DNA from 4 places in the Pantoea osteomyelitidis genome. Region 2 is predicted to be linked to each of the others. Evidence: predicted binding sites of a transcription regulator. Region 2 holds the regulator's gene; each other region holds the start of a gene.
The links. The regulator Fur, encoded in region 2, represses iron uptake genes when iron is present. The targets are predictions, from matches to a motif close to ATAATAATGAGAACNACTATCAA.
Positions count from the first base shown of each region.

Region 1: fes (enterochelin esterase) is a predicted target of Fur. The motif match lies at 5,285-5,307, and genes of this name have one in related genera.
Region 3: fhuF (siderophore-iron reductase FhuF) is a predicted target of Fur. The motif match lies at 4,660-4,682, and genes of this name have one in related genera.
Region 4: ABU178_RS03090 (isochorismate synthase) is a predicted target of Fur. The motif match lies at 3,216-3,238, and genes of this name have one in related genera.

Region 1 covers NZ_JBGFSN010000003.1:182,272-189,996, reverse strand. The annotation lists gene dacB (serine-type D-Ala-D-Ala carboxypeptidase) at 1-1,088, shown strand, start outside; gene pmrA (two-component system response regulator PmrA) at 1,092-1,754, shown strand; gene pmrB (two-component system sensor histidine kinase PmrB) at 1,751-2,809, shown strand; gene ABU178_RS03130 (TonB-dependent siderophore receptor) at 2,813-5,089, opposite strand; gene fes (enterochelin esterase) at 5,352-6,566, shown strand; gene ABU178_RS03120 (MbtH family protein) at 6,604-6,816, shown strand; gene ABU178_RS03115 (enterobactin synthase subunit F) at 6,809-7,725, shown strand, end outside.
Region 2 covers NZ_JBGFSN010000004.1:283,176-290,900, reverse strand. The annotation lists gene ybfF (esterase) at 1-587, shown strand, start outside; gene ybfE (LexA regulated protein) at 756-1,031, shown strand; gene fldA (flavodoxin FldA) at 1,168-1,698, shown strand; gene fur (ferric iron uptake transcriptional regulator) at 2,054-2,497, shown strand; gene ABU178_RS06340 (hypothetical protein) at 2,560-2,955, opposite strand; gene glnS (glutamine--tRNA ligase) at 3,177-4,844, opposite strand; gene nagE (N-acetylglucosamine-specific PTS transporter subunit IIBC) at 4,996-7,026, opposite strand; gene nagB (glucosamine-6-phosphate deaminase) at 7,356-7,725, shown strand, end outside.
Region 3 covers NZ_JBGFSN010000003.1:296,414-304,138, forward strand. The annotation lists gene ABU178_RS03670 (WD40 repeat domain-containing protein) at 244-1,197, shown strand; gene ABU178_RS03675 (histidine phosphatase family protein) at 1,194-1,748, opposite strand; gene ABU178_RS03680 (MFS transporter) at 2,048-3,268, shown strand; gene ABU178_RS03685 (YbaK/EbsC family protein) at 3,265-3,729, opposite strand; gene fhuF (siderophore-iron reductase FhuF) at 3,825-4,619, opposite strand; gene ABU178_RS03695 (GGDEF domain-containing protein) at 4,907-6,004, opposite strand; gene ABU178_RS03700 (DUF1435 domain-containing protein) at 6,234-6,518, shown strand; tRNA gene ABU178_RS03705 (tRNA-Leu) at 6,549-6,635, opposite strand; tRNA gene ABU178_RS03710 (tRNA-Leu) at 6,664-6,750, opposite strand; tRNA gene ABU178_RS03715 (tRNA-Leu) at 6,783-6,869, opposite strand; gene rsmC (16S rRNA (guanine(1207)-N(2))-methyltransferase RsmC) at 7,023-7,725, opposite strand, start outside.
Region 4 covers NZ_JBGFSN010000003.1:170,739-178,463, reverse strand. The annotation lists gene ABU178_RS03110 (ATP-binding cassette domain-containing protein) at 1-11, opposite strand, end outside; gene fepG (iron-enterobactin ABC transporter permease) at 8-991, opposite strand; gene fepD (Fe(3+)-siderophore ABC transporter permease) at 988-1,977, opposite strand; gene fepB (Fe2+-enterobactin ABC transporter substrate-binding protein) at 2,121-3,089, opposite strand; gene ABU178_RS03090 (isochorismate synthase) at 3,264-4,442, shown strand; gene ABU178_RS03085 ((2,3-dihydroxybenzoyl)adenylate synthase) at 4,453-6,054, shown strand; gene ABU178_RS03080 (isochorismatase family protein) at 6,084-6,938, shown strand; gene dhbA (2,3-dihydro-2,3-dihydroxybenzoate dehydrogenase) at 6,935-7,693, shown strand; gene ABU178_RS03070 (hotdog fold thioesterase) at 7,697-7,725, shown strand, end outside.

The sequences.
Region 1 (7,725 bases), on a different contig from region 2:
TGCGCAACATGGTGGCTGCGCTAAAGAAACAGGGCATTAACCAGATCAAAGGCAATCTGGTGATTGATACCTCGGTATTTGCCAGCCACGATATGGCGCCGGGCTGGCCGTGGAATGATATAACCCAATGCTTCAGCGCCCCGCCGGCGGCAGCAATTGTGGATAAAAACTGCTTTTCGGTGTCGCTCTACAGCGCCAGTTCGCCGGGCGAAAATGCGTTTATCCGCATCGCTTCCTATTATCCTGCCCATATGTTCAGCCAGGTGCGTACAATTGGCCGCAACAGCGGCGAAGGACAATATTGCGAGCTGGACGTGGTACCCGGCGAGCTGAACCGCTACACCCTGACCGGCTGTATGCGCCAGCGCGCTGAGCCGCTGCCGCTGGCGTTTGCGGTACAGGATGGCGCCGCCTGGGCGGGCGAAATTCTGAAAGATGAACTGCATCAGGCGAAGATCGATTACAGCGGCCATCTGCTGCGCCAGACGCAGGTAACCTCGCCCGCCACGGTGCTGGCCTCGACGCAGTCTGCGCCGCTGCACGATCTGCTGAAAATGATGCTGAAGAAGTCAGACAACATGATTGCTGACACGGTTTTCCGCACCATCGGCCACCACTATTTCAACGTGCCCGGCACCTGGCGCGCCGGTTCCGATGCGGTTCGGCGTATTTTGAAAGAGAAAGCGAACATCGATATGGGCAACAGCATTCAGGTGGATGGTTCCGGCCTGTCGCGTCATGATTTGATTGCGCCCGATACCATGATGCAGGCGCTGCAATACATTGCGAAAAACGATCAGACGCTAAACTACATATCAATGCTGCCGCTGGCAGGTTATGACGGTACGCTGCGTTATCGCGGCGGTCTGCATGAAGCGGGCGTGGATGGCAAAGTCTCGGCGAAAACCGGTTCCCTGCAGGGTGTCTACAACCTGGCAGGCTTTATCACCACCGCCAGCGGCGCGCGCGTGGCCTTTGTGCAATATCTGTCGGGCTATGCCGTTCCGCCGGAAGATCAGCGTACGCGTCGCGTGCCGCTGGTGCGCTTTGAGAGCCGCCTTTACAAAGACATCTACCAGAATAACTGACCTATGAAGCTGCTGATTATCGAAGATGACATGTTGCTGCAGGCTGGCCTGGCGCAGGCGCTGAGCAGCCAGGGTTATGCTATCGACTGCGCCGCGAGCGCAGCGGAGAGCGACGCCCTGCTGCACAGCGGTCAGTACAGTTTGATCGTGCTGGATCTCGGCCTGCCCGATCGGGACGGCAGCGATCTGCTGCGTCAGTGGCGCAAAGCGGGCATCGATCTGCCGGTGCTGATCCTCACGGCGCGCGATGCGCTGGAGGATCGCGTTGACGGGCTGGATGCCGGCGCGGACGATTATCTGATCAAACCCTTCGCGCTGGCCGAGTTGCAGGCCAGGGTGCGCGCCCTGATTCGTCGCTATCAGGGCCACAGCGACAATCTTTTGCAGCATGGCGATTTGGTGCTTAACCTCTCTTCGCAACAGGTGCTGCTGGAAAGCCAGCCGGTTGAAATCACGCCGAAGGAGTTTGCCCTGCTGACGCGCCTGCTGATGCGTATCGGGCAGAATGTGCATCGTGAAACGCTGCAGCAGGATCTCTACAGCTGGCAGGACGACAACGGCTCCAACACGCTGGAAGTGCATATTCATAACCTGCGGCGCAAGCTGGGGAAAGATCGTATCAAAACCGTGCGCGGCGTGGGCTACCGGCTGGAAGAACGCCTGTGAACAGTATGCGTCAGCGACTGTTGATCATGCTGGCGCTGATCTTGCTCACCTGTCAGGTAATGAGCGCTATCTGGCTGTGGCATGAAAGCCGCGAACAGATCGGTTTTCTGGTCAACGAAACCCTGTCGGAAAAAGCGCGTAATCAGCACGTTGAAAATGAAATCCGTGAAGCCATCGCTTCGCTGCTGCTGCCCTCGCTGGTGATGGTCTGCTTCACGCTGATCCTCTCGTTCTGGGCCATCAGCTGGATTGTTCGTCCTCTGCGCGCCTTGCAGCGCAGCCTGGCGGAACGTTCAGCCGATAATCTTTCGCCGCTGCCGCTTTATTCGGAGATGGATGAAATCGTTGCGGTCACCTCTTCGCTCAATCAGCTGTTGTCGCGCCTCGATCATACGTTGCAGCAGGAGCGCCTGTTTACCGCCGATGCCGCGCATGAGCTGCGTACGCCGCTGGCCGGGCTGCGTCTGCACCTTGAGCTGATGCAGCAGCAGGGCGTCGCGCAGAGCGAAATGCTGATAACGCGTATCGACCAGTTGATGCACACCGTAGAACAGCTGCTGATGCTCTCGCGCGCCGGTCAGGCGTTGGCCAGCGGTCATTATCAAATCCTCTCCTGGCAGGAGGCGATTTTTCAGCCTCTACAGCCGGAAATGGCGGAACTGTTTGCACAGCGCGCCCAGCAGCTGCGCTGGCCTGACGTGGTGGAGTATTCGCTTCAGGGAGATGCCACGCTGCTGCGCCTGATGCTGCGCAACCTGCTGGAGAACGCTTCGCGTTACAGCCCGGAGGGCAGCGGCGTGACCATCGCCATTAAACAGGAAGAGGATGGCGTGGTGCTCAGCGTGACGGATGAAGGTCCGGGGATCGATACGGGTGCGGCTGAGGAGTTAACCCGTGCGTTCCGCCGCCGGGATCAACGCTACGGCGGCAGCGGCCTGGGACTGAATATTGTGCTGCGCATCGTGCAGATTCATCGCGGCCATCTGCAACTGCTTAACCGACCAGATCGCAGCGGGCTGATTGCCCGCTGCTGGTTGCCTGCGCGCTTAAACTAAGCGTTAAAAATGGGTATTCAGGCTGACGTAGTAAGTCCGTCCCGATTCGTTATAGGTATTGGCGCCTGCGCCGTACATATAAGAATCAGTGGTGGTATTTCCGGTGGTCTGTGCGTTCCCTTCGCGGAAATGGCGCTTATCAAACAGGTTGTCGATACCCAGCGTCACGCTGGCGTACTTGTTGACGTCGTAAGTGCCGCTCAGACCCAGAATCGAATAAGGGCTGACCTGATCCCGCTCGCTGCCGGTTACCGCTTCACCTTTATAGTTGTACTTCTTGGGCACCTGTTTGCCGTACCAGGTTAAGGTGGTTTGCAGCGACAAATCCTGCGTCGCCTGCCAGCTCAGCGTGGAGTTCAGCGTGTACGCCGGGATGATCGACAGACGATCGCCGGTCTCCTTGTTCTTGCTCTGCAACATGTAAGTGATGTTGTTATTCCACTTCACCGTATCGGAGAATGGAATATTCAGCGTGCCTTCCAGCCCTTCCACTACCGCTTTCGGCACGTTTTCCCATTTATAAATATCGGTGGTGCCGGTGGTTGAGGTGCCGGTAGGCAGATAGCCCGCTTCGATCTTGTTGCGGTAGTCGTTGCGGAACCAGGTGACGCCCGCCTGATAGCCGTCGCGTTTCCACTCCAGCCCCACCTCTTTGTTGATGCTGGTCTCCGCTTTAAGATCCTCGTTGCCCATCAGATAACAGGCGCCGGCGCTCGCCGCGCAGCCCTGACCACGGCTGTAGAGCAGGTAGTTGGGATTGGTCTGATAGAGGCTCGGCGCTTTATAGGCGCGGGCGATGCCCAGCTTCAGGGTAAAATCGTCGCCCAGCCCCTGCGACAGGTTCAGCGACGGACTCCAGTTGTTGCCAACGATCGAATGGTGATCGAAACGCAGTCCGGGTACCAGCGTGGTGCTGTCGGTCAGCTCCATATTGTCTTCGGCGAACAGCGAGAAGATCTCTGCCTGCGAATAAGGGCTGCGGTTGGTGCTGGAGATGCCCTCAACTGCCCCGCCCGACAGCGCCTGGGTATTTGATGAAGGATCCTTCATGCGCTGCTGGTTCCATTCTGTGCCGATGGTCGCCGTCTGGTTGACGCCGAACTCGAACGGAATACTCACTTCGCTATGCAGCAGCACATCATCCAGCTGAATGGTGGAGAAGCCGTCGTCAGAGAAGATCCCTTCGGTACCGCCCGCCAGCCCTTCGTCCATACGTGAGTTACGCGTATTTTCATACTGCGCGAAAGTGCGGGTGCTGACGCCGTTATCCCATGCGCCGGTCCAGGTCACGGCAAAGTTCTGACGATAGAGACGGTTGGTCTCGTCGCCATATTTGCTTTGCACCAGCGCGCTGGTGTTGGTGTTCTGCGTATCACCGGCGTAAAGGTTGCCCTGACGACTGTAGCCCGCCTCGAATTCCAGCGCCTGCATCGGCGCAAAGGCCCAGCGCAGCAATGCATTGATATCTTTGTTCTCAACCCCTTCGCGTCCGGCTGGCACCGTATCCGCATAGGTGCCGGTGCGCAGCGACTGATGGCCTTCATTAATGAAGCGCGCATCCGCCTGAGTTTTTGCCAGCCCGCCATAGAGACGGAAACTGACATCGTCGCCCAGCGGGCCGGTCAGGCTGAAGTTGGTGCGTTTGGTTGATCCCTCATCCTTGTGTTGCGGCACGTTGTAATAACTGTTCCAGGAGCCGTGCCATTCGTTGCTATCTTTTTTGGTGATGATATTCACCACGCCGCCGGCGGCGCCGTTACCGTAGCGCGCCGCAGCCGGACCACGGATCACTTCGATGCGATCGATCATCTCCGGCGGCACCCAGCTGGTATCGCCGCGCGTATCGCGCTCGCCACGCCAGCCGAGTCGCACCGAGTTACGGCTGGTGACCGGCAGGCCATCAACCAGAATCAGGGTATTTTCCGGTCCCATGCCGCGGATATCGATCTGGCGATTATTGCCGCGCTGGCCGCTGGTGGAGTTGCCGGTCAGATTAACGCCCGGCATGGTGCGAATAATTTCAGAGACATCGCGCGCGGGGGGACGCTTTTTGATTTCATCAGCGGTGATGGTGGAGACGCCGGGCGCCTGCAGGTTCTGCTCAGCGGCGGTCACCATGATGGTACTGCCGTCGGCGTCCACTTTTTCCGAGGGGCTGCTGGCTGCGCTTTCGCTCGCCTCGGTGGCGGCTGCGGCAGCCCCTGCGCTGGCAGAGAAAAATGACGCGGTTAAACCCAGTTCAATCAGAATGGCTAATGACAAACGTGATAGCTTTTTCATTTTTTTTCATTCCTGGATGACCAGCAGCGCTAAAACGCGAGAACGCGCTGGCGAGCCGGTGAAGGATTCTTGTTGGTTTTAAACGGCCCGTTGCAACCCTGTCATCTCCTTTCCTGCCGCTACATCTCTTTGAAAAAGTGGATGTGACGGGCGAAACGCGCCTGCTCCCCGATGAGCGGAAACACCCTATTGCAAATGCAAATAATTATCAATAGTATTATCTATAACTTTCATGAAACGATCGTTGTGGGTAAAACCACTGATGGTGCCTGTGATGTGGTTAAACGATGAAACCGGCAGTGAAGCCTGGTGGCATGAACAGCAAAAGCGCGGTATTCCGCTAATCGCAACGGCGAAAAACGGTGTTTGTCAGGTCACCTTTTTCTGGCGCGATCCTCAGGGCAGTGAAGCGACCTCAGACACGCAGCGCGTCTGGATCAATATTACCGGCGTGACCGATCATCATCAGCGCGCCGCTCCTCAATCGCTGACGCGCGTGCCGGATACCGATGTCTGGTACTGGCAGACGCAGCTCCCGGCCAACTGGCGCGGCAGCTACTGTCTGATGCCGGATCAACAGGCGGAGAGCTTTAGCGGCGAGCCTGATATCTACGCCTTGCGTAACTGGTGGCGTGCGAAATTCCCTGCTGCTCAGTCCGATCCCCTGAACCACCTGCGTAGCTGGTCTGGCGGACGCGGCATGGGCGTATCACCGCTGCATATGCCGCAGGCGCCGGATCAACAGGTCTGGCAGGCGGTGGATGATGGCAGCGCGCCGACGCTGCCGCTGCGTCACTATCAGTGGGAAAGCCAGCGCCTCGGCAATCGGCGCTCGGTGTGGGTTTATACCAGCGGCGAGGCGCAGCCGGAGAACCGTCCGCTGGCTATTTTGCTTGATGGTCAGTTCTGGGCGCACAGCATGCCGATCGCCTGGCCGCTACAGCAGTTAACCGATGCGGGTGCGCTGCCGCCAGCGGTTTACCTGATGATCGACATCATCGATCGCGAACATCGCAGCCGTGAACTTACCTGCAACCCCGAATTCTGGCTGGCGATCCAGCAAGAACTGCTGCCCCGGCTACAGCAGTGGACGCCGTATCGTCAGGATGCAGGCAGCACCCTGGTGGCTGGCCAGAGCTTTGGCGGTCTGTCGGCGGTTTACGCCGCGCTCCACTGGCCGCAGCATTTCGGCTGCGCCATCAGCCAGTCCGGCTCCTTCTGGTGGCCGTCGCGCGATACGCCGCACGGCTGGCTGATTCAGCAGTTGGAAAAAGGCCTGGGCGTGGATGCGCCGCTGCGCTTTTACCTGGAAGCGGGCCGCCGTGAACGGCTGATTTTACAGGCGAACCAGACGCTGCAACAACAGCTGACCGATGCCGGACATCAGGTCAGCTACCTTCCGGTGGAAGGCGGTCACGATGCGCTCTGCTGGCGCGGCGGGCTGCTGAACGGACTGCAAGCCATGTGGCAAAATTAAATTTATCTCGCCCGCGCACTGCGGGCAGGAGCGAGGCATGGAACATCTCAACCCCTTTGACGATCCGCAACAGGATTGTTGCGTACTGATCAACGCTCAACGGCAGTACAGCCTGTGGCCCACCTTCAGCGCCATTCCCGACGGCTGGCAGTCTGTTTTTGGCCCGCAGCCGCAGGCGGCGTGCCTCGCCTGGCTGGAAGCGAACTGGCGCGATATTCGACCAAATACCACAAGAGGCGGCAATGTCTGAATCGCTGATGAACCGGGACGTTACTGAATATCAAACCCTGCCGCTGGTCGCGGCGCAGCCGGGCATCTGGATCGCCGATCAGCTGTCGAAACATGCCAACGCCTATGCAGTCGCACACTTCGTTGAACTGCGCGGCGAGCTGGACAGCGCGCTGCTGGCCAAAGCCATCGTTGCCGGTATGCAGGAAGCGGACACGCTGAACATGGCTTTTGGCGAGCAGGATGGCGAACCGGTGCAGTGGTTGACGCCGCAGCACTTCAGCGAGCCGTCGATCCTCGATCTGCGTCAGGAAGCGGATCCCGACGCCGCCGCGCGCGCACTGATGCGCCAGGATATGGCAGGCGATCTGCGCGTGCTAAGCGGCACGCCGCTGTGGCATCACAGCCTGATGCGTCTTGGTGATAATCACTGGTACTGGTATCAGCGCTATCACCATCTGGTGGTGGACGGCTTCAGCTTCACGGCGCTGACGCGCCGCATCGCCAATCTTTACAGCGCTCTGGCGCGCAGCGAAATGCCGGAACCCACGCCGTTTATCCCCTTCAGCGAAGTGGTGGAGGAGTATCAGCGCTACCAGCAATCTCCTTCATATCAACGCGACGCACAGTTCTGGCGTGAAAAAGGCGCTCTGCTGCCTACGCCCGCCTCGCTGGCTGCCCAGCCGCTGGCGGGACAAAGCGCCAGTACCGATCTGCTGCGCCAGACGCTGACGTTGGACCGCGATACGTTCCAAACGCTGTTGAGCCATACGCAGCGACAGCAGCTGAGCGCCGCCGATACCGCCTTTGCGCTGGTAGCGCTCTGGCTGGCGCGTCTGAGCGGCCAGAACGATTTTGCCGCCGGCTTTATTTTTATGCGTCGTATCGGTTCCGCCGCGCTCTGCGCCACCGGCCCGGTGATTAACGTGCT
Region 2 (7,725 bases):
ATGAGATGAACTATCATGTTATGGCACAGGATATGCTGGAGACGCTGGACGCCCACGGTATCGATAAGGTAGCGGTGATAGGCCATTCGATGGGCGGAAAAATCGCCATGACCCTGAGCGCGCTGGCGCCGGAGCGTCTTGAGCGGTTGGTGATGATCGATATTGCGCCGGTGGATTACAACACGCGCCGCCATGACGATATTTTTGCGGCGGTGAATGGCGTCAGCGAAGCGGGGGTGCGCCTGCGCAGCGAGGCGGCGCAGGTGATGCGCAATTTTATTCAGGAAGAAGGGGTGATTCAGTTCATTCTGAAATCATTCCACGACGGCGAATGGCGTTTTAACGTGCCGGCGCTGTGGAATAACTATCGCGCCATTTCCGGCTGGGAAACCGTGCGCGCCTGGCCGCATCCGGCGCTGTTTATTCGCGGCGGCGATTCCGCCTATCTCGACAATCAGTATCGCGACGCGCTGCTGAGCCAGTTTCCTCAGGCGCATGCGCACGTGATTAGCGGAGCCGGTCACTGGGTGCATGCGGAAAAACCGGACGCGGTGTTACGTACGGTGCGGCGATTTTTTGCGCTTTAAAAGCAAAAGCTTGCCGGCCGCCGTTTAGGATTGGCGTCATCTGCTTCGCTGGAGTATGATGGCGCGCTAAAATTTTACCGCTGTGGATTTAAGCAGCGGTAAAGGCCGATAATTCATAAGCCGCGCAGCGCGTTTTCGCCGTTCGCGCCCACTCAGTTTCACAAAGCCATGGCAAAAGAACATACGGACCGCACGACGCTTGATCTCTTTGCTGATGAACGTCGTCCCGGTCGTCCCAAAACCAGTCCGCTATCGCGTGATGAACAGCTGCGTATCAATAAACGCAATCAACTGAAACGTGACAAAGTGCGCGGGCTACGCCGTGTCGAACTTAAGATGAACAGCGAGGCCGTTGATGCGCTTAACGAGCTGGCCGAGCAGAGCAACATGAGCCGCAGTGAATTGATTGAACAAATGATCCTTTCACAACTCAAACTTCGCTGAGACGGCGCAAAGCGCACGCAGAAACAAAAGTGGCGGCTTTACAAGTTCCGCCCTTTTCTATCGTCTGCTATCATTCGCGTATCTGTGCAGACAAAACACCCATCTGTTTATTAAGATTCAAGAGGTTATTTTACCCATGGCAATCGTAGGCATCTTCTTTGGCAGCGATACCGGCAACACCGAAAACATTGCAAAAATGATCCAGAAACAACTGGGTAAAGACGTTGCTGAAGTGCATGACATTGCCAAAAGCACCAAAGAGGATCTTGAAGCGTTCGACATTCTGCTGCTGGGCATTCCCACCTGGTACTATGGCGAAGCGCAGTGTGACTGGGATGACTTTTTCCCGACGCTGGAAGAGATCGACTTTAATGGCAAGCTGGTAGCGCTGTTCGGCTGCGGCGATCAGGAAGATTACGCCGAGTACTTCTGTGACGCGATGGGCACCATTCGCGACATAATCGAACCAAACGGCGCGGTGATTGTTGGTCACTGGCCGACCGCCGGTTATCACTTCGAGGCCTCAAAAGGTCTGGCTGACGATAATCACTTCCTGGGTCTGGCAATTGATGAAGATCGTCAGCCTGAGCTGACCAACGAGCGCGTTGACAACTGGGTGAAGCAGATTTTTGATGAGCTGCACCTGAAAGAGATCCTGGAAGCCTGATCCATCTTGTCTCAATGTGGGCGCTGGCTCACATTGAGACAATGGAATTTTCTATAAAAATAATAGATACGAGTTTTTAACTTTTACCGCCAAATCTGTAGAATACCCGCATCGGTCATCCGCTTATTCCTCTGGTTGAAGAGATGAAGCTGAGCGAAATGTAAACAGACACCTGCATAATCTTCTCCGGCGTAGCGACATTTTTCCTTACAGCCTGCGGCGATTTTCAGGCTTTCCCGCCGGTTTTCATTTCGATGCTTCAGTTCTATAATGAGACGCAAATGAGATCAGCGTCGACCGATATTCAGGGCTCTGCGCCACAAAGTGACTAGCAAAGTAACAGGACAATATCCGCATGACTGACAACAACTCCGCATTAAAGAAGGCTGGCCTGAAAGTCACGCTGCCCAGACTGAAGATTCTGGAAGTGCTTCAGGAACCCGAGTGCCATCACGTCAGTGCGGAAGATTTGTACAAACGCCTGATTGATATGGGCGAAGAGATTGGTCTGGCAACGGTTTATCGTGTTCTGAACCAGTTCGATGATGCTGGCATTGTCACGCGCCATAATTTCGAAGGCGGTAAATCCGTGTTCGAACTGACTCAGCAGCAGCATCACGATCACCTGATCTGCCTCGACTGTGGTAAGGTGATTGAATTCAGTGATGAATCTATCGAAACACGTCAGCGTGAAATCGCCACGCGTCATGGTATTAAACTCACCAACCACAGCCTGTATCTTTACGGACACTGTGCACTGGGCGACTGCCGCGAAGACGACACGCTTCACGATAAATAAAATTTGCTATGCAGTAATATGAAATCAACCGGTGATTTTCACCGGTTTTTTTATGCCTGGCGTCAGATGACCAACGTCTCCTGCAGGTAACGCCAGCGGGGAATAGAGGTGCTGCAATCGAGGATCGCCAGAGAAATACGGCTTTGATTAACGCCATTCATCATCTGCACTTCGCGATACTGAATAGTCACCTCCTGCTGTTGCTCAGAAATAACCCGGCAGTCGCTGGTGGCGATATGCATCCCCTTGCGCTGTCCACGTAGCTGACGAAACAACGTCTCCATTTCATTCAGATCGAGCTGTTTTCCCTGCGGCGTAACCATGCTGAATTCAGGGTGAAAATAAGAGAGAAACAGCTCGATACTGTCATCTTTGTGGTCGGCGTTATTGAAAATCCGTTCGATGAGCTGATGTAAAACAACCACACTGTGTTTGGCTTCCTGGGCGAGGCTTGTCATTTTATTCCCTTTTATACCCGCTGTTCATCATCTTAAAAGCGCATAGCCTACCTGAAAAAAAGCATTTAACATCCTGTAATTGATTAATTTTGTTAAACTCAGAATAGTACCTTACCTGTTTTAGCGCAGTTCGGCAGAAAAGCAGGCATTGAGGGAATTTCAGGCAATAAAAAAGGGCGATTGCTCGCCCTTCAATGATTTTATCTGGTGCGTTACGTAGCTTATTCGCCGGTTTTCGCCCAGGTATCGCGCAGGCCAACGGTGCGGTTAAACACCAGCCCGGAAGACTTAGAGTAAACGCTGTCGGCGCAGAAATAACCTTCACGCTCAAACTGGTACGGGCTGCCCGCTTCGGCAACACGCAGGCCCGGCTCAACAAAGCCCTGTTTGATTTCCAGCGAATTGGGGTTGATAGTGGCGAGGAAATCCTCAGCCGCGCCCGGATTCGGCACGCTGAACAGGCGGTCGTAAAGACGGAATTCCGCCGGCAGCGCATGAATCGCTGAAACCCAGTGAATAACGCCTTTTACCTTGCGTCCGTCGGCCGGATCTTTGCTCAAGGTATCCACGTCACAGGTACAGTAAACGCAGGTGATATTCCCCTCTTCATCCTTCGCCACACGTTCCGCGCGGATCACGTAAGCATTACGCAGGCGCACCTCTTTGCCCAGCACCAGACGCTTGTACTGCTTGTTCGCTTCTTCACGAAAATCAGCGCGATCGATCCAGACTTCGCGGCTGAAAGGCACTTCACGCGTGCCCATCTCCGGCTTGTTGGGATGCTGAGGCATGGCGATCATTTCATCATGCCCGGCTGGCAGGTTCTCAATCACCACCTTCAGCGGATCCAGAACTGCCATGGCGCGCGGCGCGTTTTCGTTCAGATCGTCACGGATGCATGACTCCAGCGACGCCATCTCTACGATGTTGTCCTGTTTTGTCACGCCGATGCGACGGCAAAACTCACGAATAGCGGCGGCAGTATAGCCGCGACGACGCAGACCGGAAACGGTCAGCATACGCGGGTCATCCCAGCTCTCAACGATCTTCTCGCTCACCAGCTGGGTGAGTTTGCGTTTCGACATCACCGCATATTCAAGGTTGAGACGGGAAAATTCATACTGACGCGGATGAACCGGAATGGTGATGTTATCCAGCACCCAGTCATACAGACGGCGGTTATCCTGGAACTCCAGCGTACAGAGAGAATGGGTAATGCCTTCCAGCGCATCGGAAATGCAGTGGGTAAAGTCATACATCGGGTAGATGCACCACTTATTACCGGTCTGGTGATGCTCGGCGAACTTGATGCGATAGAGCACCGGATCGCGCATCACGATAAAGCTGGAAGCCATATCGATTTTGGCGCGCAGGCAGGCTTTACCCTCAGCGAATTCGCCGTTGCGCATTTTTTCAAACAGCGCCAGGTTCTCTTCCACGCTGCGATCGCGGTAGGGGCTGTTTTTGCCCGGCGCGGTCAGCGAGCCGCGATATTCGCGGATCTCTTCCGGCGTCAGCTCATCAACGTAGGCCAGGCCTTTCTGAATCAGCTCAATGGCATACTGATAAAGTTGATCGAAATAGTTTGAGGAATAACGTACCTCACCATTCCACTCAAAGCCCAGCCATTGCACATCACGCTTGATCGATTCAACGAACTCCATATCCTCTTTGACCGGATTGGTATCGTCGAAGCGCAGGTTGCACTCTCCCTGATAATCTTGCGCAATGCCAAAGTTCAGGCAGATCGATTTGGCATGGCCTATATGCAGGTAGCCATTGGGCTCCGGCGGGAAACGGGTATGCACGCTGTTGTGCTTGCCGCTCGCCAAATCTTCGTCGATGATCTGACGAATAAAGTTAGTTGGGCGGGCTTCAGCCTCACTCATCTCAAAGTCCTCAATACGAATATCTGGTGATTTGTACCACGAAGTAACGGAGTATGATCCACAAAGCGATAGAGGGAAACAACCGTTTGTTAAGCGATTAAAATAAAAAAGGCAGGAATCGCTTCCTGCCCTGATAGTGAATTTTTGTTAATCAGGCTTTGATATCGTACAGGCGCGTTTCACCCGCCACCACCTGTCCGCTTGCCAGCAGCGTCAGACCAGCGAAATCGTCGCTGTTGCTGATCACAACCGGACTGATCATCGAACGCGCGTTGGCGTTGAGATAAGCCAGATCCATTTCCAGCACCGGCTGGCCTGCCGTCACGGTTGCGCCCTCTTCCACCAGGCGCGTGAAGCCTTTGCCGCCCAGCGACACGGTATCCAGTCCCATATGCACCACGATCTCCACGCCGTTATCGGTTTCCAGACAGAACGCATGATTGGTAGTGAAAATTTTCACCACGGTACCCGCTATTGGCGCCACAACGGTCTTACCGGTTGGTTTGATCGCCAAACCATCGCCGACCGCCTTGCTGGCGAAGGCTTCATCCGGGACATTTTCAATCGCCACAATTTCACCGCTGACCGGCGCCAGCAAGGTTGCAACTACTTTGCTTTCGCTGGCGGCGACCGGCTGCGCCTTGACCTCTGCTGCTGCGGAGGCGGACGAGGCGCGGGTCGCGGCTGCAACCGGGCCTTTGCTCAACACTTTCTTCATCGCGGTGGCGATGCCTTCCGCCTGGGTGCCGACAATGATCTGTACGCTCTGCTTGTTCAGACGAATCACCCCGGAGGCGCCCAGACGTTTCGCCACGCCTTCGTTTACCGCCGCCGAATCGTTGACGTTCACACGCAGACGCGTGATACAGGCATCAATGTGGGTCAGGTTTTGCGAGCCGCCCAGTGCGCCGATATAACGACGCGCCAGAGATTCTGTCGCGCTCTCGCCGCTGCCCTGTTTGTCTACGTTAACGTCGTAACCGTCGCTTTCATCGCCCGCTACCGCCAGCTCACGGCCCGGCGTCATCAGGTTGAATTTTTTGATCGTAAAGCGGAACACCACATAGTAGAGCGCGAAGAACACCAGGCCCTGCGGGATCAGCATATACCAGTGCGTCGCCAGCGGGTTGCGGGTTGACAGCACCATATCCACCAGACCAGCGCTGAAGCCGAAGCCGGCGATCCAGTGCATACTGGCCGCAATAAACACCGAAATGCCGGTGAGCACCGCATGGATCACATAGAGCACCGGCGCAACAAACATAAAGGAGAATTCCAGCGGCTCAGTGATGCCGGTGAAGAAAGCGGCAAAGGCAGCTGCCAGCATAATCCCGGCGACTTTCGCGCGATTTTCCGGACGCGCGCAGTGGTAGATAGCCAGCGCGGCGCCTGGCAGACCAAACATCATAATCGGGAAGAAGCCCGCCTGATAGCGACCGGTAATCCCTACGATGCCGGTTCCGTTGGCAATCGACTGTGCGCCGCCAAGGAATTTCGGGATGTCGTTAATGCCCGCCACGTCGAACCAGAACACCGAGTTAAGCGCGTGGTGTAATCCCACCGGAATCAGCAGGCGGTTGAAGAAGGCGTAAATACCCGCGCCGACCGAACCCAGTTTCTGAATATGTTCGCCGAAGCTGACCAGGCCGCCGAAAATCAGTGGCCAGATATACATCAGGATAAAGGCGACCAGAATCATCAGGAAGGAGACCAGAATCGGCACCAGACGGCGTCCGCTAAAGAACGAGAGCGCTTTCGGCAGCTCTACGTGGCTGAAACGATTATAGACTTCTGCGGAGAGAATACCGACCAGGATACCAACAAACTGGTTATTGATCTTACCAAAAGCGGCAGGGACCTGATCGGCAGGAATTTTCTGTATCATCGCCACCGCGGCGGGCGAACAGAGCGTCGTCACCACCAGGAAGCCCACAAAGCCGGTCAGCGCTGCCGCGCCGTCTTTATCTTTCGACATGCCATAGGCCACGCCGACAGCAAACAGCACGGACATATTTTCAATAATGGCGGAACCTGATTTGATCAGCAGCGCTGCCAGCGCATTGCTTGCGCCCCAGGTATCCGGATCCAGCCAGTAACCTACCCCCATCAGGATAGCTGCGGCAGGCAGGGTCGCGACGGGCACCATAAGCGCGCGACCTATCTTTTGTAAATAACTAAGAATATTCACTTTTCCCCCTATAAGACTGGCCTGTTGCCTCGTCGCTATCATTTTATTATTCCGGTATCAGCGTCACGGATACCGCTATTACCAGAGCGCGCAGTGTAAAAACAAATTATTTCGCTTTGCAAATTAAACGCTCCTCAAATATGAACTTGATCAACAAAAGCTACAACTTATCTTTCTGGCGGTAGCTATCTTTTGCCACTTATTTTATGATGCGAAATATCGAGATATGAAATTTTGCCGTTGTCATTCCGTGAACGCCTTACGTAAGCGGTTAACATAAGCAGAGAACCTGTTCCTTTTTGTTTATCTGTATGAGGTGAGAAATGAGATTAATTCCGCTGGCAACGCCCGGTCAGGTCGGTAAATGGGCTGCGCGCCATATCGTTAATCGCATCAATGCTTTCAACCCCACAGCTCAGCGTCCTTTTGTTTTGGGTTTGCCAACCGGCGGCACGCCGCTGGAAGCCTACAAGCATTTAATTGAGATGCATAAAGCGGGCCAGGTAAGCTTTAAGCATGTGATTACGTTCAATATGGATGAATATGTCGGCTTGCCGAAAGCGCATCCGGAAAGCTATTACAGCTTTATGTACCGCAACTTTTTTGATCACGTTGATATTCAACAAGAAAATATTAACCTGCTGAATGGCAATGCGGAAGATATTGACGCAGAATGTCGCCGCTACGAAGAAA
Region 3 (7,725 bases), on a different contig from region 2:
TCGGCTTGTTTTAAATAAAGAAGGTAAATCCTGGGGAGGATAAGGATTATCTTAACCGCGCCTGATTTATCGCATTATAATCAGCCTGTTCCCTGCGGCAGAAATTTTTAATCTCACTGCAAGAAAACCATTCATTTTAGCGTGACTAAACAATCATGCGGATCCTGCTGGATCTTTGCAGGATCTGAACGCAGCCGCGACCATTGTCTACGCTTAGAAGAGGCCTATCAGAATGGGGGGTTTATGGCATTTGCGAAAAACGGATTGCTGGCGGTGGATAAGCAGGGCAACCGCGTCCTGTTTCTTAATCCTGACACCTTTGCCGTCGAACAGGAGCTGAACGCATTTCCGCCGCGTCCGCATGAATTGCTGATGCTGCCGCAGCTGGAAAAAGCGTATGTGCCGATTTATGGCGACGGCGTGCATGGTAACAATCCGCATCCTGGCCATAAGGTGGCGGTTATCGATCTGCGCCATCGGCGCATCAACGGTTTTATCGATCTGCATCCGCTGGTTTCGCCGCATTCCGGCCAGCTCGGGCGCGACGGCAAGGTTTATCTCTGCTGTGAAAAGAGCGCTGCCGTGGCGGTGATCGATCCGCAAAGCGACAGCCTGGAGCGCGTGATCGCTATCCCGTCGCATAATGTGCATCGCCTGGCGTTGTCACCAAGCGGACGCAAGCTTTTCACCGATAACGAAGAGGATGCCACTATCACGGTGGTCGATCTTTGCGAGGCGGAAGGGCGAGTGATCGATAATATTCTGTTGCACGGCCCGATTGCCGGTATCGCCGCGTCACCGCGCCATCCTTATCTGGTCGCTACTGCGGCGGACGAGCCGTTGCTCTATGTGATCGATCGTCAGAGCCACCGCATACGGCAGCGGCTGAAACTCAACGGACATACCCGGCCTTGCCAGGTGGTGCGCTTCAGCGCCAACGGCGAGCGTCTGGTGGTGATTGGCGATCAGGAGCCGGTGATCAGCCTGTTTGACGATCTGCTGAACCCGCTGGGGGAGATTAACGTCGGGAATAAACCGATGGATGGGTGTTTCAGCGCAGATAACCGCACCTTACTGATTGCCAATGAAGCGGATGGCACGCTGAGCGTCATCGACCTGCTGCAACAGAAGGTGATCGCCACGCCGCGCGTGGGCACGGGTTGTGAAATCCTGAGCTATTTCCATCTCAACTATTAGATAAAGGGACGATGATAAATAGCGGTACTCCAGTGGCGGCTGCTGGCATGCTTTTCCGCCTGCCAGCCGCGCTTGCGCAGGGCGCGTGCAATCATCTTGTTCATGATGCCGTGTCCGACCAGCAGTACGGTGCCATCGTGTGAGAGATTCACCAGCTTATCCGCCGCCTGCTCGGCGCGCTGGCGCGCCCGCTGCAACGATTCCGCCCGTCCGGCATAGCCGCACAGCCAAAGCAGACGCAGCAGCGCAAGCCAGAGCGTGGTGGGCAGGGAAAGGCGTCTGGAGGGTAAAATCGGCATTTCTACTTCACTGAACAGGGCATCCACTTCGCTGGCCTGCATACCCAGCTTTGCCAGCGAAGAGCGCGCGCGAGGCAGCGGGCTGGTAACAATCACCTGCGCCTGACGAGCAATCGCCACGCTACGCGGCGGTGGAGAGTCGCAGACCAAAGCCAAATCGTAAGCTTCACACCAGGCGGCAAGCGCCTGTGCATTTAAGCGGCCATTTGTCTGATGATCGGGCTTGCCGTGGCGCATCAAAATAATCGTCATAACACTCCTGCATTTTTTCTGTTTTCAGCGTAATACAAACCACCGAAATACCAAAATTTCCCCGCGTTTTCAGAATAATGCCAGGGTTTGCATTTCGCTGGCGCAGATAACGGACAGCTGCCAGACACAGTTGTTTACACGCTGAAGCGTACCCTGACAATTCCCGCCGTCGGCTGCGCTTTATGACATGCTATATACAAAAGGTTAACAAAACAGTAACCGGCGTAATAGGGCTGCCGGTGACGTTCACAATAACTTCTGGCCGATGAGTCGGAAGATGCCTGACAGGATACCCCTCTATGTTTAACTGGACCTCAACCCAGCGCAATGTGGCCTTTGCCAGCTTCGCCAGCTGGACGCTGGACGCTTTCGACTTTTTTATTTTGGTGTTTGTGCTGAGTGACCTGGCGCAGTACTTTCACAGCTCCATATCCGAAGTGTCGCTGGCGATAATGCTGACGCTGGCGGTGCGACCGATCGGCGCGCTGCTGTTTGGTCGCCTGGCGGAAAATTATGGTCGTCGCCCCATCCTGATGCTGAATATCGTGCTCTTTTCGCTGTTCGAACTGCTCTCCGCCTGGTCGCCCACCTTTACCGCTTTCCTGATTTTCCGCGTGATTTACGGCGTGGCGATGGGCGGAATCTGGGGCGTGGCCTCGTCGCTGGCGCTGGAAACCATTCCCGACCGCTCGCGTGGCCTGATGTCCGGCATTTTCCAGGCGGGCTATCCCTGCGGCTACCTGCTGGCGTCGATCATTTTCGGCCTGTTTTACGCTGCGGTGGGCTGGCGCGGTATGTTCCTGATCGGCGCGCTGCCGATTCTGCTGCTGCCTTACATCTACTTTAAAGTGCCGGAGTCGCCGGTGTGGCTGGCGGCGCGCGAACGTAAAGAGAGCCATGCGCTGCTGCCGATTATTCGCCAGCACTGGAAAATTTGTATCTACATGGTGCTGCTGATGGCCTGCTTTAACTTCTTCAGCCACGGTACACAGGATCTTTACCCCACTTTCCTCAAGGTTCAGCACCAGTTCGATCCCCATACCGTGAGTATCATTGCCATCAGCTATAACATCGCGGCGATGCTGGGTGGGATTTGCTTCGGCGCGCTTTCAGAGCGCATCGGCCGTAAAAAGGCGATTATGATGGCCGCTTTTCTGGCGCTGCCGGTGCTGCCACTCTGGGCCCTCTCCAGCGGCTCCTGGGCAATCGGCGTGGGTGCGTTTTTGATGCAGTTCATGGTGCAGGGCGCGTGGGGCGTGGTGCCAACCTATCTCACCGAGCTGGTGCCTGCTAACGCGCGCGCCGTGCTGCCGGGCTTTGTCTACCAGTTAGGTAACCTGATTGCGTCGGTGAACGCCACGCTGCAGTCCCGCATTGCTGAAGCGCACGGCGGCAACTATGGGCTGGGCATGGCGATAGTGGCGGGAACGGTGGCGGTATTAATCTGCCTGTTTGTCGCCTTTGGTCGCGAAACGCGGGGTATTGAAATCTCCGGCGCGGTGGCGCAGGAGCGACACTAAACCTGCTCGCATACGTCAACCCATTTCGCCGCGGTGAGCTCAGCCATACGCTGCGGTGAAATGCGTACGGCGCTATGGACAGCGCCCGCCGCCGGCAATACCTCTTCGAAGCCGCGCAGCGAAACATCGCAGTAAACCCTTAACGGATTCTCCAGACCGAACGGGCAGACGCCGCCCACCGGATGGCCGGTCCAGTTGATCACCTCATCCACGCTCAGCATACGCGCCTTGGCGCCCAGCACCGCTTTTAGCTTGCGGTTATCCAGACGGGCATCGCCACGCGTTACGATCAGCACGATTTCGTTTTTAACTTTCAGCGACAGCGTTTTGGCGATCTGGCCTGCCGTGACGCCGTGAGCGCGCGCCGCCAGCTCTACCGTGGCGGTGCTTTCCGGCATCTCAATAATAGTGATTTCAGGTGCGTGTTCGGCAAAGAACTGCCGTACCGATTCCAGACTCATCTTTTTCTCCCTGGATGAAACAGCCTAAAAACTGCCACAAGCGCTCAGGCGTGTAAACGGGATATAAGGAGAATTCGTAACGGAATATGCAGAAACTATACGGCTTTCAGCGTGCAGTTGCCGCAGCGTTCCACATCAGGGATACGGTAGCGCTGGCAGCAGCTGCGACGCTCCATCACGCCGTTGCGCGGGATCATGGTGCGGTAAAGCGGATTGTCGCTGCCGTCCAGCAGGCGGCTGGTGAAGAACAGGGCCTGTTCCAGTTCCAGGAGGGTTCCCTCGTCCAGCACGCTTTTCAGCTCGCCAAGGAACCACCAGAAGGCGAAGCCCATGTTATTCCAGATCAGTTTGGCGTTGATGTCGCCGTGACGGGCAATCGCCTCTACCACCGGGATCAGATGTTGCTGAATCAGGCGATCGATACGCTGCTGTGCAGTGAGGTAGCGGGCATACTCATCTTCCTGTACGTCGATCCAGAAGGTAGCCGGACGGCCGGTCTCATGAAACTCCACATGAATATATTGTGGCGAGCAGTCGAGCGCGCGTGGCTCCATCAGCAGCGCCAGCATCATCGGCGGCAGGATCAGACCGAAATACCACTGCGCCCAAAGGGATTGCAGCGGTTTGGCTTCGCGTGGCGTATCAGGATGGTTGCGATAGAGATCATCGCCGTAGCGCTGTTCAAGCAGACGAAAGGCGGCGGGCTGTGACCATTCGGCCAGCGTCATGGTTCCGGCAGGCGCCTGCTGACCCAGCTTCACCGTTTCCAGCAGGTAGCTGCGCTGCTCACTCAGCAGGTCGTGCAAGGCGGCGGCCAGCGAGCGGTCGCTTTGCATAAAGATCAGCGGATAGTCGCTGAAGCGGTGATCCTGACGAGTGATAATGGCCATGCTTGTCCTGTCGCACACACGAACCGGGATAGAAAAACAAATGATAATCGTTCTTGATTCTATCTACAAGTGAGAAGGCGTCTCGTTTCACCTTTGGCAGCACAAAAAGAAACAGGCAGTCGCGCCCGCTAAAAAGAGGCGCGTTGATGGAAAGGCAGGCAATAAACGTGGCAAAAAGTCAGGATTTATCCGGCAGGCTATCTATTTTCCTGCCGGACAGAGAGAGAAATAAGGAAATTAAGCGCCTCTGGCAAGACAGAATAAAGCCATGACACCACAGCAAAATATTAAATCAGGTCGCCGGAATGACTCAGCGAGGCTTTCGGTAAATCTTCCCAGGCCAGAATAGTATTTCGCCCCTGATTTTTTGCTACATAAAGGGCACGATCGGCATTTGCCACCGCCTGCTCAAAATCATCATCAAATATTGGCGCGATGCCGGCGCTGATGGTGACGTGCGTGGAAACCTTTTCATTAAATCGGTGCGGTATCTCCAGATCAACCACGTACTGGCGAATGCGCTCGGCCAGCTTCATGGCAATCGAGGCGTTAACATTGGTCATCAGCACCAGAAACTCTTCGCCGCCATAACGCGTCACCACGTCGCGCGAGCGCACCGCATCACGGATGGCGACCGATACGCGCGCCAGCGCCTGGTCGCCCATCGCGTGACCGTAGTTGTCGTTGTAGGCCTTGAAATGATCGATATCGAGCAGCAGGACGAAATGGCTGCCAGCGTGATTTTCCAGAATATTTTCCAGACGATTTTTCAGCCCGCGCCGGTTATAAAGTCCGGTGAGCGGATCGAGCATGCTCAAATCGCTGAATGTTTCTCTCTCTTCATAGAGCTGCCTGAGCAGGCGACGGGTAAAGTTATCGACCCGGCGGCGCATAAGATGCTGCAATGAAAAACCGATCAGCGGCAGGGCGATGGCAAACAGAATCATCGCGAGATGATGACCATCGTCCAGCAGCAGCACGGTGACAACCGGCGGCGCAATGTGCAGACAAAAGGCGAGCAGGTAGTCGCTCAGCGCGATGGCGCTGACGAAAAACACGCTAATCAGGCTGATCAGTAAAAAACCGCCGTCAAAATAAAAAACCAGATGGTAGCGGTAATCGATATGCCAGGCCCAAAGCACGCCGTTTATCAATACCACAGGATATAATAGCGGTAGTTTACGTTTTGGCTTGATAAAACAGCCGACTAAAACAAACAGGCTGAATATCATAATTATCATGGCCGGTAAAACATAGCCCGGCTCACTTTTATTAAAAAAAGGAATCAGGGAAAAAAGAGAAACAGCGACATTTAATAACAGGAAAAGCATCAGCGAAAGACGATATTTGCTGTGTTTCAATTCTTCATAAGATTGTAATTTCATTATTAGTACTCGTGACTGCCCTGAAATATCAAAGCACTACCCGACGGAATAAATGAATCGTCAGGGCGTAGAGCAATTTTATGCTGTGTAATTAAAAGGTGTTATCAATCGCAATTTAGCATTTTCCAACTGGTCTGTCATCTTCATACCGGGGAAAAGCAAAAAGCTGCTGCAAGATGAGAAAAACTATCATATGATAATGGGAATGCTTATCATTTGAGGGTGGATCATGGTGATGGCGATATTAGCCGCCTGTGGCTTGTGGTGTGTCAGCTGGATGTTGGGAAACAAGCTGGATAGCGGGTGGGGCGTGCTGTTGCCCTGTGCGGCAATGCCGGTTTTCGCGTTATGGGAACCAAGCTTCAGCCAGTGGCGTCTGGTGATAGTTGTGACGCTGATCCTGACGCTGGTCATGCTATTTCATCAAAAATTACGACACTATCTGCTGCTGCCTTCATGTCTGGCATTAGCGGGCGGTCTGGGGGCAATGGCAGTGAATTTTCACGGGATATAAAACAAAGAGAACAAACAGAGAGGGACAACCTGGTGCGAAGAGAGGGACTTGAACCCTCACGTCCGTTAAGACACTAACACCTGAAGCTAGCGCGTCTACCAATTCCGCCACCTTCGCATTGAGTTGTCTGTTCATATCACCGCATTGGTGCGAAGAGAGGGACTTGAACCCTCACGTCCGTTAAGACACTAACACCTGAAGCTAGCGCGTCTACCAATTCCGCCACCTTCGCGCGATGCTGTGCGATATGAAACATGTGGTTTTTGGTGCGAAGAGAGGGACTTGAACCCTCACGTCCGTTAGGACACTAACACCTGAAGCTAGCGCGTCTACCAATTCCGCCACCTTCGCATACCGGCAATACCTGACAGTATTGCAACCACGGAGGCGCATTTTAGAGATTTTACTCATTGCGTCAACAGATATTTCGCAGCGATGAAACGATTGCTGCAAAAAGCACCGTTTCTCTCGCCGCGTCACTGTTTTTCGCCGCGGAATTGTCGCTTAGCGTGCTTTTGCGCCGCGTCCGTAGACGGCACGGTACACTTTGAAACGTCCGGTTTGCGCCAGCACTTCGTGGCTGCCGAAGGTTTCATCCAGCACCTGCGGGTAGGGCAGGAAGGCGTTCGCCACGATGCGTAACTCGCCGCCGGTGTTGAGATGTTTGACCGCGCCGCGAATCAGCGCATGGGCCGCATCAAGGCTGGTCTGCAACCCTTCATGAAACGGCGGGTTGGAGATGATCATATCAAAACGACCGGTAACGTCAGAGAAAACGTTGCTGGCAAAGACTTCACCTTCCAGTCCGTTCTCAGCCAGCGTCGCCTTGCTCGCTTCCACGGCTGCGGCGTGAACGTCGCACAGCCAGAGGCGCACTTTCGGCGACCGGCGCGCCACCACGCTGGCAATGACGCCCGCGCCACAGCCGATATCCAGCACTTTGCCTTTGGCGTGCGGCTTCAGGGTAGAGAGCAGCAGGGCGCTGCCCGTATCCAGTCCGTCGCGGCTGAAGACGCCGGGCAGGGTGCTTATGTTGAGATCGCCCAGCTCATAGCCGCCCCAGAAATCGTCCGGGTCGAAGGTGGCTTGCTGCTCCAGCTGACCATGATAGAGACCGCAGCGGCGCGCGCTGTCGATCTTCTCCAGACGAGCCCAGGCTTCCAGCATGCCTTCGGCGCTGCGTACGCCGCTACGGTTTTCGCCGACG
Region 4 (7,725 bases), on a different contig from region 2:
ATCGTTGTCATCGCTGCCGCGCCTCCCGCACCAGTAAAGCAATCAGATAAAGGCCGCCCAGGCTGACGGTAATCACGCCAACCGGCAGCTGCCAGGGTAAAAAGAGATGTTGCGCCGCGTAGTCTGCGGCGATCAGCAGCAGCGCGCCGCAGAATGCCGCCAGCGGCAGCGCGCCCTTCACGCCGCCGCTAAGACGCCGGGCGATCTGCGGCGCCAGCAGCGCTACAAAGGAGATGGGTCCCACCAGCGCGGTGGAAGCCGCGGTGAGCACCACGCCGATCAGCATCAGCCAGAGGCGGCTGCGCTCCACCGGCACGCCGAGCGCGCAGGCGGTATCGTCGCCCATCTCCATCAGACGCATACGCCGCGCCAGCAGCCATGTCGCGCCCAGCGCCAGCAGCAGCAGCACAATCACCGGCCCCGTTTTTGCCCAGGTAATGCCGTTCAGCGAACCGGCGCTCCATAATCCCGCACTTAACGCCGCCTCCAGCGAGGCGCTGATAATCAGCCAGCTGTTCAGCGCCATCAGCAGCGCACGCACGCTGATGCCGACGATAATCAGACGGAAAGTTTCGACGCCGTTGCGCCAGGCAAACAGATAAACCAGCGCGGCGGTAGCGATGCCGCCCAGCAGCGCCGCAGCGGTCATGCCCGCCATGTTTTGATGAAACAGCACCAGCGCCACCAGCACGCCGCTGTAGGCGCCGGTATTGAAGCCGAGAATATCAGGACTGCCGAGGGGATTGCGCAGCAGCGACTGAAAGATCGCGCCGCTGACACCCAGCGCCGCGCCAACCAGCAGCGCCATGATGACGCGCGGCAGCCGCCACTCGGTGACAATCAGCGTGACGTTGCGCGGCGCTTCGCCGGTAAAAAGCTGCCAGAGCTGCGCGCCGCTGACCGGCAGTGTTCCCCGACTCACGCCCCAGTAAGCGAACAGCAGACAGGCGAGCAGCAGCCACAGCGAATGAAGCGCGAGACGACGATTCATCGGTTCCCTCTTCCCCGCTCGCGACGCACCAGGATAATCAGCATCGGCGCGCCCAGAATCGCCGTGACGATGGAGACGCGCAGCTCGCCCGGCACCAGCAGGCGCCCCAGGATATCGGCAGCCAGCAGCAAACAGGGAGTTAATAGCAGCGTTCCGGGCAGCTGCCAGCGGTGATCGTTCCCCATCAGCCAGCGCGCCAGATGAGGCGTCATCAGGCCGAGGAAGGCGATGGGGCCGACGGCGGCGGTAGCGGCACCGCACAGCAGCGTAATCGCCAGCAGGCCAAGCAGTTGGGTGCGCGCCACGCGCGTACCGAGCGCGGTAGCCAGATCGCCGCCCATGCTCAGGCTGTTAAGGGACCGCGCCAGGCCAAGGGACAGCAGGCTGCCGAGCAGAATCGCCGGGAACACCGCCCGCAATATCGCCATGCTGCGAATATCCAGCGAGCCGCTGTGCCAGAAGCGCAGATGGTCATAAATGTCGGGATTAAGCAATGAGATGCCGGAGGTCAGCCCCTCCAGTACCGCGCCCAGCGCCACGCCCGCCAGCGTCAGACGCACCGGATTGACGCGGCCGCCGCCCAGCGCGCCGGTCAGTGCCACCAGCGTTGCTGCAATCAGCGCACCGGCAAAGGCGAAGCCGAGCCAGTCGGCGGGCGTATCGGCATGAAACAGCGCAATCCCGATCACCACGGCGAAACCGGCTCCGGCATTAATGCCCAGAATACCGGGATCCGCCAGCGGATTACGCGTCAGGGTTTGCATCAGCGCGCCAGCCAGGCCGAGCGCCGCGCCCGCCAGCAGCCCGGCAAGAGTGCGTGGCAGGCGCGCATCGCGCACGATAGTGCAGTCGGCACTGCCGCAGGAGTGAAAAAGCGCGTTAAACACATCGGAAAAGGCGATCGATTTTGCTCCCAGCATCAGGCTGAGAGCGATAAGGAGCAATAGCAGAATCCCTGAACCTGCCATTGCGCGGATCTGGCGCATAGCGTTTTAAACCTTCACTGATCAACGACATTGCGAGCGAGCACTCCCCGATTACAGCGGGGAAAATATGATAATGACACTTATTATCGTTATTACTCGTATTTGTCTATGTTATCACGACTCGCTTATCTGCGCATAACGGATCACGATTTCACGAACAGCTGCTCCAGACGCGTCAGCAAATTGCTGGCGCTGTAGTAATCGAGGCGAAAAGTCTCCACGCCCAGCGCGTAAACCTGCTTCTGCTGCACCGCCGCCGTTTGTGCCAGGAAGGGATTGTTCAGCACCGATTGTGCGGTTTTCTCTTCCGCCGCGAACAACAGATAGCTGTTGCCGTTCAGTCCGCTGGCAAGATTCTCGCCCGCAAGCTGAATAATATCTTTGCGCTGGCCCATGCTGTGGCCGCGCTGTAGCGAGGCAGGAGGCGTGGCGAGCGTAAAACCGAGCTGCTGCAACAGTTTTCCCTGCGCCGAGTCGCCGGTCCAGAGGTTAACCGCACGGCCATCGCCGTTCCACACCATGGCGGAAACCGGCTGCGGCGGCAGCGTCAGTTTCTGCTTTAGCGCCGCTTCGCGATCGTCAAAGGCTTTGACGCGTGCGGCGGCCTGCGCCTCATGGCCGGTGGCCTGCCCCAGCAGCGTCACCAGCTGCTGCCAGCTTTTATCGTCGTAATTGACTACCAGTGTCGGCGCGATGGCGGACAGCTGATCCGCCAGCCTGATCGCTGAATCGTTGCCGGTCGCGCTGACAATAATCAGATCCGGCGCTTCTGCCGCCACCGCTTCCGCGCTCGGCTCGCCAATATAGAGACGTTTCACGCCACGCTGTTTCGCCACATCGCCCCACTGACGGAAAAAGCCCTGCGCATCCGCCACGCGACTGCCTGGCGCCGTGGCGCCGCTGGCAATAACCGGCGCATCAATCGCCAGCAGCGAACCGGTCAGCGTCACGCTGGTAGAGACGATGCGTTGCGGCGCGTGCTCCAGCGTCACGGTTCCGTTCGCGCCCTGAACCTGACGCGGCCAGCCTTCCGCCGCCTGTGCTGATGCCGAAAAGGCGTGCAAAACAACAAAAATAGCGGCGATCACGCCAGAATAACCACGCTTAAACATAAAACTTATCCCACTCTTTCCGTTATCTGAACCTGACAGAATATGCTGATTTTGCACCCATACGCCGGGAAAATAGGGTGAATTTATTGACACTCATCTTCAATCGACGTAGGTTACACGACCACAATACAAATGATAATCATTATTAATCCTTTTATCATTTAAGGTGGGATTATGGTGGAAACCGTGACGTTTGAAAATGCCTCGCGAGTGGATTTTTCCGCGCTTTGCCGGGGCTTCTTGTTTACCTCCCCCTGGCGCAGCCTGATGACCCAAGGCTGCTATACCACGTTAAACCAACCGGTTACCGATGGCGATATGCTGAATGGCAATTTCCAGCGCCAGCTGCATCATCACTTCAGCGCCGCGAAACGGGCAGGCATCGCCAAACCCATTCTGGTCGGCGCCATTCCTTTTGATGTCAGCCAGCCAGCGACGCTGTTTATTCCCGAATCCTGGCAACGCTTCCGGCGTAACGATCTGCTGGCGGCGCTGCCGCAGACCCGCGTGGATTTACCTGTGATTCGCCGACGCGCTGCGGTGCCGGAGCATGATGCCTTTACGCAGATGGTGGCACAGGCGGTAGCGGCAACGCGGCGCGGCGAGCTGGATAAGGTGGTGTTGTCGCGCCTGATGGATATCGTAACCGAAGAGCCGGTGGATACCGCCGCGCTGATGCAGCGTATCATGCTGCAAAATCCCAACAGCTATCACTTCCATCTGCCGCTGTCGCAGGGCGGCGCTCTGCTGGGCGCCAGCCCGGAGCTGCTGCTGCGCAAACAGGGACGTGAATTCAGCTCCTGTCCGCTGGCTGGCTCGGCGCGTCGTGAAGCGGAGCCGGATCGCGACCGCGCCGCAGGCGAAAGCCTGATGAACTCTGCTAAAGATCGCCACGAACATCAGTTGGTGACCAACGCCATGCGCCATGTTTTGCAATCGCGCAGTCGCCAGCTTGCCGTGCCCGTACAGCCCTCGCTGATCACCACCGCCACCTTATGGCATCTCGCGACGCAGATTGATGGCGAAGCGCTGGACGATCATGAAAACGCCCTGTCGCTGGCGTGTTTGCTGCACCCTACCCCTGCCCTGAGCGGTTTTCCGCATCAGCACGCGCAGCGTCTGATCCAACAGCTCGAGCCTTTTGATCGCCAGCTGTTTGGCGGCATCGTCGGCTGGTGCGACGCCGAAGGCAACGGCGAATGGGTAGTGACTATTCGCTGCGGAACGGTGCAGGGCGCGCGGGTTCGGCTGTTTGCCGGCGCCGGCATCGTGGCCGATTCGCAACCTGAATCAGAATGGCGGGAGACCGGGGTTAAGCTCGATACCATGCTCCGCGCCTTTGGACTGCAATAAAGGAAACACCATGACGATCCCCTATACCCGCTGGCCCGACGATTTGGCGGCGCGCTACCGTGAAAAAGGCTACTGGCTGGATCTGCCGCTGACCGACATTCTCGATCGGCAACAAAAGAATGATGACGTCGCCGTGATTGATGGCGATCGTAAGATCACCTTTCGTCAGCTGGCCCAGCTGAGCGATAACCTCGCTGCGGCGTTGCAGCGTCGTGGCCTGAAAGCGGGCGAGACGGCGTTGGTGCAGTTAGCTAACGTCGCCGATTTCTACCTGACGCTTTTCGCGCTGTTTAAAATTGGCGTGGTGCCGGTAAACGCGCTTTTCAGCCATCAGCGCACCGAGCTGCGCGCCTATGCCATGCAGATTGAACCGGCGCTGCTGATTGCCGACCGCGAGCATGCGCTGTTTCGCGACGATACCTTTATCGATGCGCTCTGCGCAGCGCATCCATCGCTGCGCCATGTGGTATTGCGTAACGACTCTCAACCGGAGAACAGCCTGGACGCGCTGCTGGCCGAAGAGGCGGACGCTTTTCACGCCTCGCCGTCGGCTGCCGATGAGGTCGCCTTTTTCCAGCTCTCCGGTGGCAGCACCGGTACGCCAAAGCTGATTCCGCGCACCCATAACGACTACTATTACAGCATTCGGGCCAGCGTGGAAATTTGCGGCGTCACGGCGCAAACCCGCTATCTGATCGCCCTGCCCGCGGCTCACAACTACCCGATGAGCTCGCCTGGCGCGCTTGGCGTTTTTTATGCCGGTGGCCGGGTGGTGTTGGCCGCCGACCCCAGCGCGACACTCTGTTTCCCGCTGATTGAAAAGCATCAGATTACCGATACTGCGCTGGTGCCGCCCGCCGTCAGCCTGTGGTTGCAGGCGATAGCTGAATGGGGCGGCAACAAACAGCTCGCTTCCCTCCGGCTGTTGCAGGTGGGCGGCGCCAAACTGGGCGAAACGCTGGCGGCGCGTATTCCCACCGAGATCGGTTGTCAGCTGCAACAGGTTTTTGGCATGGCGGAAGGTCTGGTCAACTACACGCGCCTGGATGACGATCAACAAACCATTCTCACCACGCAGGGCCGCCCGATTTCTGAGGATGACGAAGTGTGGGTGGCTGATGAGAACGGCAATCCGCTGCCCGCAGGCGAAACCGGTCGCCTGATGACGCGCGGCCCTTATACCTTCCGCGGCTACTATAAAAGTCCGGAACATAACGCCAGCTGCTTCGACGCCAACGGCTTCTACTGCTCGGGCGACCTGATCGAGATCACCCCTGAAGGCTATATCAAGGTTCACGGGCGGGAAAAGGATCAGATTAACCGTGGCGGCGAGAAGATTGCCGCGGAAGAGATCGAAAACCTGCTGCAACGTCATCCCGACGTGATCCACGCGGCGCTGGTTTCCATGTCTGATGAGCTGATGGGCGAAAAAAGCTGCGCCTTTATTGTCGCGCGCCAGCCGATCAAACCGGTAGTGCTGCGTCGCCATCTGCGTGAGCTGGGCGTCGCCGAATTCAAGCTGCCGGACCGTATAACCTGCGTAGATGCCCTGCCGCTGACCCCGGTCGGCAAGGTGGATAAGAAACGTCTGCGCCAACAGCTTGCCGATTAACCGCAAGCGTGACCTGTTCAGGAGAGATGATGGCTATTCCAAAATTAAGCGCTTATGCGTTACCCACGGCTGGCGAGCTGCCGTCCAACAAGGTGAAGTGGGCCTTTGAGCCTGAGCGCGCAGCGCTGCTGATCCACGATATGCAGGCCTATTTCCTCAATTTCTGGGGCGAAGAGAGCGAGCTGGTGCAGCAGGTGGTGGAGAATATTGCGCGCCTGCGCCGCTACTGCAAAGCGCAGGGCATCCCGGTGTTCTATACCGCGCAGCCCAATCAGCAGAGTGATGAAGATCGTGCCCTGCTGAATGATATGTGGGGACCAGGCCTGAACAAGCATCCCGATCAGCAGAAGATCGTCGATGCGCTGGCGCCGGATGATGAGGATCAGGTATTGACCAAATGGCGTTACAGCGCGTTTCATCGCTCGCCGCTGGAGTCGATCCTGCAGGAGATGGGGCGCGATCAGCTGATTATTACCGGCGTCTATGCCCATATTGGCTGCCTGACCACCGCCACCGACGCCTTTATGCGCAACATCAAGCCGTTTATGGTGGCGGACGCGCTGGCGGACTTTACCCGCGACGAGCATATGATGGCGCTGACCTATACCGCCGGCCGCAGCGGCAAGGTGGTGATGACCGCCGACCTGATGCCGTTGCCGCTGAGTAAAGATGAGCTGCGCGCGCTGGTGCTGCCGCTGCTGGAAGATGATGACGTGCCGGAAGATGATGAGAACCTAATCGATTACGGTCTCGATTCGGTACGCGTGATGGCGCTGGCGGCGCGCTGGCGTCAGGTTCATGCTGATATCGACTTTATCAGCCTGGCGAAAAACCCCAGCATTGACGGCTGGTGGGCGCTGCTGGCGCGGGAGCTGAAAAAATGAGCCTGACCGGTGATTTCAGCGGCAAGATCGTCTGGGTGACCGGTGCCGGTCAGGGGATCGGCTACCACACGGCGCTGGCTTTTCAGCAGGCTGGCGCGCAGGTGATCGGCTTCGATCTGCGCTTCCACGATCATGATTATCCCTTTGCCTGCCACCAGCTTGACGTCGCCGATGCCGCGCAGGTAAAAGCAGTGTGTCAGCGTCTGCTGGCGCAGCAGCCACGCCTCGATGTGCTGATCAACGGCGCCGGTATTCTGCGTATCGGCGCAACAGACGAGCTGGCGCCGGAGGAGTGGCAGGCGTGCCTGGCGGTGAACGCGGGCGGCGCTTTCAATATGTTCCAGCAGACGCTGCCGCTGTTCCGCCAGCAGCGCGCCGGTGCGATCGTCACTATCGCTTCGAATGCCGCGCATGCGCCGCGTATCGGTATGTCCGCCTATGGCGCGTCAAAAGCGGCGCTGCGCAGTCTCTGCCTCACCGTGGGCCTTGAAATGGCGCCTTATGGCGTGCGCTGCAATATTGTTTCTCCCGGCTCTACCGATACTGAAATGCAGCGCAGCCTCTGGCACACGCCGGATGCCGAACAGGCGATGATCAATGGCTTCCCCGATCAGTACAAGCTGGGGATCCCGCTGGGTAAGATTGCTAAACCCGAAGAGGTCGCCGCCACTATTCTGTTCCTCGCCTCGGATCATGCCAGCCACATCGTGCTGCAGGATATCGTGGTCGACGGCGGCGCGACGCTGGGAGCCTGACGGATGGCTATCTGGAAACGTTCGATAACGCT